2 regions of the Methylobacterium carpenticola genome follow, and region 1 is predicted to be linked to the other one. Evidence: riboswitches for the same ligand, from Rfam matches in the RefSeq annotation. Region 1 holds a riboswitch; the other holds the start of a gene.
The links. Region 1 has a riboswitch for glycine ahead of ACE101_RS08105 (D-amino acid dehydrogenase). Riboswitches for the same ligand answer to the same signal wherever they lie in the genome.

Region 1 (4,402 bases):
TTCGTCCGCAAGGCCGAGCGGCAGGGGGCGTCGGTCACCCTCGCGGGCGCCCGCCCGGCGATCCGGCGGGTGCTGCTGACCCACGGCGTGAGGCCGCCGCAGGTGCTTTTCGCGGCGAGCGTGGCGGAGGCCGCGCGGCCGGCCGCCTGAACTCCCGGCTCCCGCTATGACGCGCGTCCCGTCGCCGAACCGGGATTCACTTCGGCGGGACGCGCTCTATCCCCGCACGGCCGCCGCGATGGTGACCGCGGCCGGGGTGGTCGGCCGGCCGATCAGGCGGCTCAGGCTGTGCGAATCGTCGAACAGCGCGCCCGTCGCGGCTCCCGCATCGGAATCGGCAAGCAGGGAGGCGAAGGCCTCCGGCAGGCCCGCCTCGACCAGGGCCGCGCGGAAGGCCGCCTCCGGCAGGTCGCGGTAGGTCACCGGCTGCCCCGAGGCCCGGGCGATCTCGGCGGCGAACGCGGCCAGCGTGTAGGATTCGTCGCCCGCGAGTTCGTGGATGCCCGCCAGAGCCGTCCCGGCGCTCAGCACGGCGGCGGCGGCCTCCGCGTAATCGGCCCGGGCCGCCGAGGCGATGCGCCCCTCCCCGGCGCTGCCGAGGAGGACGCCGTGGGCGAGGGCCGCCGGGATCGAGGCGGCATAGTTCTCCGTGTACCAGCCGTTGCGCAGCACGGCGAAGGGCAGGCCGGATTCCCGCAGGAGCGCTTCCGTCGCCCGATGCTCCCCCGCCAGCCCGAGCGGCGAGGTCTCGGCGTGCAGGAGGCTCGTATAGGCGAGGAAGCCGATCCCCGCCGCCTTGGCCGCCGCGATGACGTTCGCGTGCTGCGCCACCCGCTGACCGATCTCGCTCGACGAGATCAGGAGCAGGCGGTCGATGCCGGCGAAGGCCGCGGCCAGCGTCTCCGGCCGCGCGTAATCGGCCCGGCGCACCTCGACGCCCTCGGCGCGTAGGGCCTCGCCCGCCTCGCCCTCGGGGCTGCGCAGGCCCGCGACGAGGTGCGCATCGGGCGCCCGGCGCCGCAGGGCGGCGATGACGCGGCGGCCGAGCTGGCCGCTGGCGCCGGTGACGAACAGGCGCGGCTGGGACGACGAGGCCATGCGATGGCTCCCCTGTGGGTCTCTTTCCGATACGTGGTACTTATGCGAGACCGATCATCGGCGGAAGGAGGCAGTTTCATGGGACAGGGTGACGTCGAGGGAACCGACCTGGGCGCCCGCACCGCCCTCGCGCAGGCCTTCGCGTCGTGGACCGAGGCCGCCCTCGACCCGGCCCGCTGCCCGGTCCGCGACGTGCTCGACCACATCGGCGACAAGTGGACGACGCTGATCCTGATCGCGCTCGCGGCCGCGCCGCGCCGCTTCAGCGAACTCGCCCGCAGCGTGCCCGACATCTCCAAGCGCATGCTCACCCAGACCCTGCGCGACCTGGAGCGGGACGGGTTCGTGACGCGCCACGTCTTCCCGACCAAGCCGCCGAGCGTGGAATACCGGCTGGCCCCCCTCGGCCTGTCCGTGCTGGAGCCCGTGGCCGCCCTGGTCGCCTGGGCCGAGCGCAGCCATCCGGCGATCCGCGAGGCCCGGAACCGCTTCGATGTGGGTGCGTGAGGGCGCGGCGCTTCCCATGCGTCAGAGAAGGGCGCACCTGCCCGGTTTTTGACCCAGTCGTGAGAGGATTTTGAGCACCGCACCGCTTGCGGCCCACCCCCCACGAAGGTACATCTCCGGCGTCCAAACACGCGATGCGGGAGAGATCGAGGGGCGTCACCGCCGCCTCGGCGCCGACGGAGCAACCGCCCCGGAAACTCTCAGGCACCAAGAACCGTGTCGCCAGGACGATCTGGAGAGAGGTGGCTGAAACAGGCCATCCACCGAAGGGGACGTTCGCCCACGCTCGCGCGTGGCGAATCAAGCTCTCAGGTACCGTGACAGATGGGGCGCAGGGACCGACCGGAATCGGCTCTCTGCCAACTCATGCTCACAGGACCAGATCGATGACCCATATCGCTGTGATCGGCGCCGGCATCACCGGCGTGACGACCGCCTATGCGCTGGCGGAGCGCGGCTACGACGTCACCGTCTTCGACCGCCAGCGCTACGCCGCGATGGAAACCTCCTTCGCCAATGGCGGGCAGCTCTCGGTCAGCAACGCCGAGGTCTGGAACAAGCTCTCCACCATCGTCCAGGGCTTGAAGTGGATGATGCGGCGTGACGCGCCGCTGCTCGTCAACCCGAAGCCGAGCTGGCACAAGTATTCGTGGATGGCGGAATTCGTGGGCCAGATCGGCCGGTACAAGGCCAACACGATCGAGACGGTGCGGCTGGCGCTGGCCTCGCGCGAGCACATGTTCGCCATCGCGGAGCGCGAGAAGATCGACTTCAACCTCGAGAAGCGCGGCATCCTGCATTTCTACCGGGACAAGGCCGGGTTCGAGAAGGCGATGACGGTCAACGCGCTGTTGCGCGAGGGTGGCCTCGAGCGCGACCCGATCACGCCCGAGGAGATCCGGCAGATCGAGCCGACGCTCCAGGGCGCCTATTACGGCGGCTTCTTCACCCCGTCCGACTCGACCGGCGACATCCACAAGTTCACCCGCGGCCTCGCCGAGGCCTGCGCCCGCAAGGGCGTCACGTTCCGCTACGACGCCGCCATCGCGGCGATCGTCCCGCAGGCGGAGGGCGGCTACCGGATCAGCTGGCAGCCGGCGGCGCGGGTCGACGGCGCCCCGGCGGCGGCCGCGGAATCGATGCCCGTCGACAGCGTGGTGATCTGCGCCGGCTGCGCGAGCCGCACGCTCGCCAGCGCGCTCGGCGACCGCGTCAACATCTACCCGGTGAAGGGCTACTCGATCACGGTGCACCTGCAGACGCCCGAGAGCCAGGACGCCGCTCCGACCGTCAGCATCCTCGACGACGCCACCAAGATCGTCACGAGCCGGCTCGGCCGCGACCGCTTCCGGGTGGCCGGCACCGCGGAGTTCAACGGCTTCAACCGCGACATCCGCCACGACCGCATCGAGCCGCTGGTGCGCTGGACCCGCGAGCAGTTCCCGGGCGTGGCGACCGACCGCGTGGTGGCCTGGAGCGGCCTGCGGCCGATGCTGCCGGGGATGCTGCCCCGCGTCGGCCCGGGTCGCCTGCCGGGCATCTTCTACAACACCGGCCACGGCCATCTCGGCTGGACGCTCTCGGCCGCCACCGCCCAGCTCGCCGCCGACGCCGTCGCCCTGAGCCTGCCCGCCGAGCGGCACTACCCGACGGCCCGCGCCGCCTGAGGCCCGCGCAGCCCGTTTCCCGTCAGGGGCGCGACCGGGGCCGATGGCCTCGGTCCGCGAGGGTCTTTGAAGTCCAAAGAGCCCCAACCGAAAGAGCCCCAACCGAACGCCTCTCCAAATCTTTCCGGATGAGGCGGCGGTCTCCTCTCCCCACGAGCGGGGCGAGGCGATGCTCACGACCCGACATGCCAATCCGAAAGCCGGAGCGGGAGAGGAGATCCCGCGTCCAGGCCGGAACTCGCGAGCCAGACCGCAAACCCGGCGATCGCCGGCCCGATCCTGCGCCGCGGGCCGGATCTGCCATGTCCGGAGAACGGAACGGTCGCCCGCGGACGTCCGTTGTGAGGGCCTGCCCGCTCGCGGGCACCCCGATACCGGAAGGGAGACCATCATGAAGCGTGCCTTGTCCGTCGCGACCGCCTTGGCGCTCCTCGGCACCGCCGCCGTGGCGCAGACCCGCGCGACGAACCCGCAGAACGAGCCGCCCGGCCAGCGGATGCAGGAGCGCGGCAGCGTCAAGGGGACCACCGGCGCCTCCGGCTACACCCCCGGCCACGAGATGCAGAGCACCGGCAGCGTGAAGGGGACGTCCGGGGCCTCGGGCTACGCGCCGGGCCACGATCCCGCCGCGTCGCGGAACACCGGCACCGGCCGCTGAGCACCCCGGAATGAGGCCGGGCGGGCGCATCCCGCCCGGCTCTCTCACCGCAGGGCGTTCTCGAAATAGACCTCGGGACCGCCGAGGGCCTCGACCAGCGCGGACCGGGCGCGGCTGACGCGGCTCTTCACCGTGCCGACCTGGCAGTGCATCAATTGGGCGGCGGCCTCGTAGGTCAGCCCCCGCACCGCCACGAGGAGCAGGGCCTCCCGCTGGAGCGGCGGCAGGCACGCCACCTGACCCCAGACCTCGCGCAGCGCGATCCCCTCCTCCTGATCCGGCAGGGCGATCATCCGCGCGGCCGCGGCATCGTCCACATCCTCCACCTCCCGGCGCCGCTTGCGCGCGACCGTGTAGAACTGGTTGCGCAGGATCGTGAACAGCCATGCCTTGAGGTTGGTGCCGGCCTCGAACCGGTGCTGGTTCTGCCAAGCCCGCAGCAGCGTCTCCTGCACGAGGTCGTCCGCCTGGG
Region 2 (4,402 bases), 1.0 Mb from region 1:
GATAGGCGCGGTGTCCGCGGCTGTCGACGGAGACGCCGACGATGCGGCCGGGCATCGCCCGCTTGTAGGCGTCGCGGGCCGCCATGTAGGCGGCGTGCGGGCCGCCGTAGCCGACCGGCACGCCGTAGCGCTGCATGGAGCCGATCGCGATGTCGGCTCCCATCTCGCCGGGCGCCTTGAGGAGGGTGAGGGCCAGGGGATCGGCCGCCACCACGGCGATGGCCCCGGCCGCGTGCAGGCGCGCGATCGGGCTGCCGAAATCGTGAATGGCCCCGTTCACGCCCGGATACTGGAAGAGCGCGCCGAAGACCTGCTCCGGATCGAGGTCCCGGAAGGGATCGCCGACGATCACGCGCCAGCCGAACGGGGCGGCCCGCGTGCGCAGCACGGCGATCGTCTGCGGCAGGCAATCCTTGTCGACGAAGAAGGCGTCGGCCTTCGACGTCGCGACCCGCTGCGCCATGCCCATCGCCTCGGCCGCCGCCGTCGCCTCGTCGAGGAGCGAGGCGTTGGCGATGTCGAGGGCGGTCAGGTCGCAGACCAGCGTCTGGAAGTTCAGGAGCGCCTCGAGGCGGCCCTGGCTGATCTCCGGCTGATAGGGCGAGTAGGCCGTGTACCAGGCCGGGTTCTCGAAGATGTTGCGCTGGATCGCGGGCGGCATGGTGGTGCCGTGATAGCCCTGGCCGATCAGCGACACGAGGAGACGGTTCTTGTTGGCGACCGCGCGCATCCGCTCGATCACCCGGCGCTCGGTCAGCGGGCGGCCGAACTCGATCGGCTCGTGCTGCCGGATGTCGGGGGGCAGCGTCTCGTCGATCAGGGCGTCGAGGCTCGCAGCGCCGACCCGCTGCAGCATCTCGGACATCTCGCCGACGGTCGGGCCGATGTGCCGGCGGTTCGCAAAGTCGTACGGATCGTAGGCGGCCATGCGTCTCTCCGGGGCGGTCACTTCGGCAGAGCCGCGTAGGCGGCCTCGTCCATCAGGGCCTCCATGGCGGAGGGGTCCTTGAGCCGCATCCGGTAGAGCCAGCCCGCGCCTTGCGGATCGGCGTTCACGGTCTCCGGGGAGGTGACGACCGCGTCGTTGACCTCCGTCACCTCGCCGTCGAGCGGCGCGTAGACTTCGGAGGCCGCCTTGACCGATTCGACGACCGCCGCGGCCGATCCCTTCGTCAACGCGGCCCCGACCTTCGGCAGCTCGATGAAGACGAGGTCGCCGAGCTGCTCGGCGGCATGCTGGGTGATGCCGATCGTGGCGACCTCGCCCTCGAGCGTCAGCCACTCGTGTTCTTCCGTGAAACGCCGCATGGGACTTAACTCCGGCCTGTCAGGCGCGCTTGAAGGTGGCGGGAAGGAAAGGGAGAGGGGTCACGACGAGGGGCAGGGGCAGGCCGCGGACCTCCGCGAGGAGGCGCTGGCCCGCCTGCGCGTGGGCGGCCGCGACGTAGCCCATCGCCACGGGGGCACCGAGGCTCGGGCCGAAGCTCCCCGAGGTGACGCTGCCGAGGGATGTGCCATCCGCCTCGGAGCGGAGGGGGGCGCCGGCCCGCACCGGCGCGCGTCCCTCCGGCCTCAATCCGACGCGCCGCCGCGCGGTGCCCGTCTCCAGTTCATGCAGGATGCGGGTCTCGCCCGGGAAGCCTCCGGCGCGAGCTCCCCCCCGCCGCCGGACCTTGGGGATCGCGAAGGTCAGGCTCGCCTCGACGGGACTCGTGGTCAGGTCGATGTCGGCGCCGTGCAGGCAGAGGCCCGCTTCGAGCCGCAGCGTGTCGCGGGCGCCGAGGCCGACCGGCAGCACGCCCGGCTGCGCCAGCAGCGCCTCCGCCAGCGCCGCGGCGGCCTCCGCCGGGACCGAAATCTCGAAGCCGTCCTCGCCCGTGTAGCCGGAGCGGGCGACGAAGCCCCGCGCGCCGAGGAGGGTCACCTCCCGGACGTCGAGAAACCGCATCGTCGTCACCTCGGGTGCGAGCGCCGCCAGGGCCGGTTCCGCGGCCGGTCCCTGCAGGGCGATCAGCGCGGCGGGCTGCTCTTCGACCGATACCGCGGCGGGCAGAAACCGCCTCAGATGGGCGATGACCGCCCGCTTGTTCGCGGCGTTCACCACGACGACGAGGTGATCGTCGAAGCGCAGGACCATGAGGTCGTCCAGGATGCCGCCGGATTCGTGGGTGAGCAGCCCGTAGCGCTGGCGGCCGGGCCGGAGCCCGGCGAGATCGGCCGGGATCAGGCGCTCCAGTGCGAGCGCGATCCGGTCCGGATCGTCGCCGCGCAGCACCACCTGACCCATGTGGGAGACATCGAACAGCCCGGCGGCGGCGCGGGTATGCAGGTGCTCCTTGAGCTGGCCCGCCGGGTATTGCAGCGGCATGGCGTAGCCCGCGAAGGGCACCATGCGGGCATCCAGGCGCAGGTGGAGATCGTGCAGGGGCGTGGCTTCGAGAGCAACCGACTCGGCGGGCTGCACGGACATATCAGGGTCCTCCGCGACATACGGAACCGACGGCGCTCACGCACCACGGCTACCCCCATCTGTCACGGGTACCTGAGAGCTTCCCCCGCACGGGCGTGCGAGGTTTCTCCTTCGGTGGACGCCGGACGGCGCCTCTCTCCAGATCGTCCAACGATACGGTGATTGTGCCTGAGAGTTTCCGGGGGTGGTTGCTCCGTCGGCGCCATGCCAGGCTCATCGAGCCGGGCTGGGCTCTCCCGTATCGCCCTGTTCGGACGGTTGGACCAAAGCACAAGACCGCATGCCGCGCAACGTCGGGAGTGCCACTGCGCCGTGCGAGGTCCTGCCTGACCGCGGATCACGGCCTGGAGAGATGATCCGGACGTGTCGCGAGCCAGAGGACGTGACGACGCCCGCTTCGCCCGTTGGCATGCACCCGCACCTGGTCGACCTCGAAACCGGTGTTCCATAGGCGCGCTCTGAACTTGCGGTCGGGCTTATCCGACCACACGCTCAGGATGCCGCGCGGGCGCAGCGCCCGTTGGGCCTGCTTCAAGCCCTCGACGTCGTAGAGCCGGTCGTTCTCGAGCCGCGTCAGCCCCTCGGGCCCGTTGTCGACGTCGAGCAGGATGGCATCGTAGCAGGACGGCACCTGCTGAATGACACGCAGAACGTCGTCTTCCCGCAGATCGACGCGCGGATCATCGAGGATCCCGGCGAACAGATGGGCCAGAGGACCACGCGCCCAGGCCACAACCGCGGGCATCAGTTCCGCGACGACGATCCGCGCATCCGGGCCGAGGGCGTCGAGGGCTGCACGCAAGGTGAATCCCATGCCGAGCCCACCGATCAGCACCTTCGCCCGCGGACGGTCCCGCAAGCGGGCACAGGTGAGGGCGGCGAGCTCCGCCTCCGACTTGGAGGCGCGGTTGCTCATCAGCTCGATCGTGCCGACACAAATGGTGAAATCACCGCCGCGTTGCATCAGGCGCATCGGCTCGCGCTCGCCGGGAATGACGGCGGTGTCAAGTTGAACCCATGGAATCAAAGGACGGTACCTCCGGTCGTAGAACGGCAATAATCCGGCGCCCGGCTCCGCCGCCGCCGCGTGATGTTCACCAAGGAATCCAACCCTGCGCGGCCGGTTCGTGTCGCGCCCTCATCGATCGCCCGGATCGAACACGCATCTCCCGTAGCACCGTCTCGGGGCGTGGGAACCGGCCATGACGGCCCGATCGTGCGGTGGCCCGCGCGATACGGCCGATACCAGCCTGTACCCTTCCATCATCAAAAGATCACCGCTCGCCCCGGCCGAAGGCCAGTTCGGCTGGTCCAACCGCGAGAACGGCAAGCTCGTGGAGCGGTCGGACCGGCCGCATCGGAGCGAGGCCAACGCGCATCAGCGCGCATGCGGCCGTCGAGTGATTTTTCCGGATGCCAGCAGCCGCGCGGCGGTGTTGATCACAGAGGTGAATAGGCGCTCTGGAGCAGCGCCCGATCACGCGGCCATCGGGCGCCGCTCTAGCGCTACTCTGCCAGGTTACGGCATCTTATCTCTCGTTCGCTGAGGTGCACGGGAGGAGCGCGATGGATGAGGTCGGGTCGAAATCTTGGCTAGAACTATTGGAGGCATGGCTGGCTCCCATTCTGGCCGCCTTGTCCCGCGCCGAGCAGCGACGTTGGGCGCCGCTCTACCTGCGAGGTCTGCTCCTGCCCGGCGAGCGCAAGAGCGTCGAACCGATGGCAGCGCGCGTTGCGCCCGGCAACGTGCAGCAACTGCACCACTTCGTGTCCGCCTCGCCCTGGCCGCATGCACGGCTCGAGTGCGTGCTGGCCGAGCAGGCCGAGCAGCTCGTGGGCGGGCCGGAGGCCGTGCTGGTGGTCGACGACACTGCGCTGGTCAAGCAGGGGCGCCACTCCGTGGGCGTGCCGCGCCAGTACTGCGGTCAGCTC

Region 2: another riboswitch for glycine. It lies ahead of gcvT (glycine cleavage system aminomethyltransferase GcvT); the one in region 1 lies ahead of ACE101_RS08105 (D-amino acid dehydrogenase).

Annotation. Positions count from the first base shown of each region.
Region 1 covers NZ_JBHZEO010000001.1:1,675,729-1,680,130, forward strand. Annotated here, with positions in the region: gene ACE101_RS08090 (SulP family inorganic anion transporter) at 1-150, shown strand, start outside; gene ACE101_RS08095 (NAD(P)H-binding protein) at 217-1,098, opposite strand; gene ACE101_RS08100 (winged helix-turn-helix transcriptional regulator) at 1,177-1,605, shown strand; glycine riboswitch at 1,733-1,832, shown strand; glycine riboswitch at 1,836-1,931, shown strand; gene ACE101_RS08105 (D-amino acid dehydrogenase) at 1,992-3,272, shown strand; gene ACE101_RS08110 (hypothetical protein) at 3,664-3,930, shown strand; gene ACE101_RS08115 (sigma-70 family RNA polymerase sigma factor) at 3,975-4,402, opposite strand, start outside.
Region 2 covers NZ_JBHZEO010000001.1:2,682,972-2,687,373, forward strand. Annotated here, with positions in the region: gene gcvP (aminomethyl-transferring glycine dehydrogenase) at 1-928, opposite strand, end outside; gene gcvH (glycine cleavage system protein GcvH) at 946-1,308, opposite strand; gene gcvT (glycine cleavage system aminomethyltransferase GcvT) at 1,328-2,470, opposite strand; glycine riboswitch at 2,617-2,719, opposite strand; gene ACE101_RS12660 (spermidine synthase) at 2,808-3,497, opposite strand; partial or broken gene ACE101_RS12665 (IS701 family transposase) at 4,037-4,402, shown strand, end outside.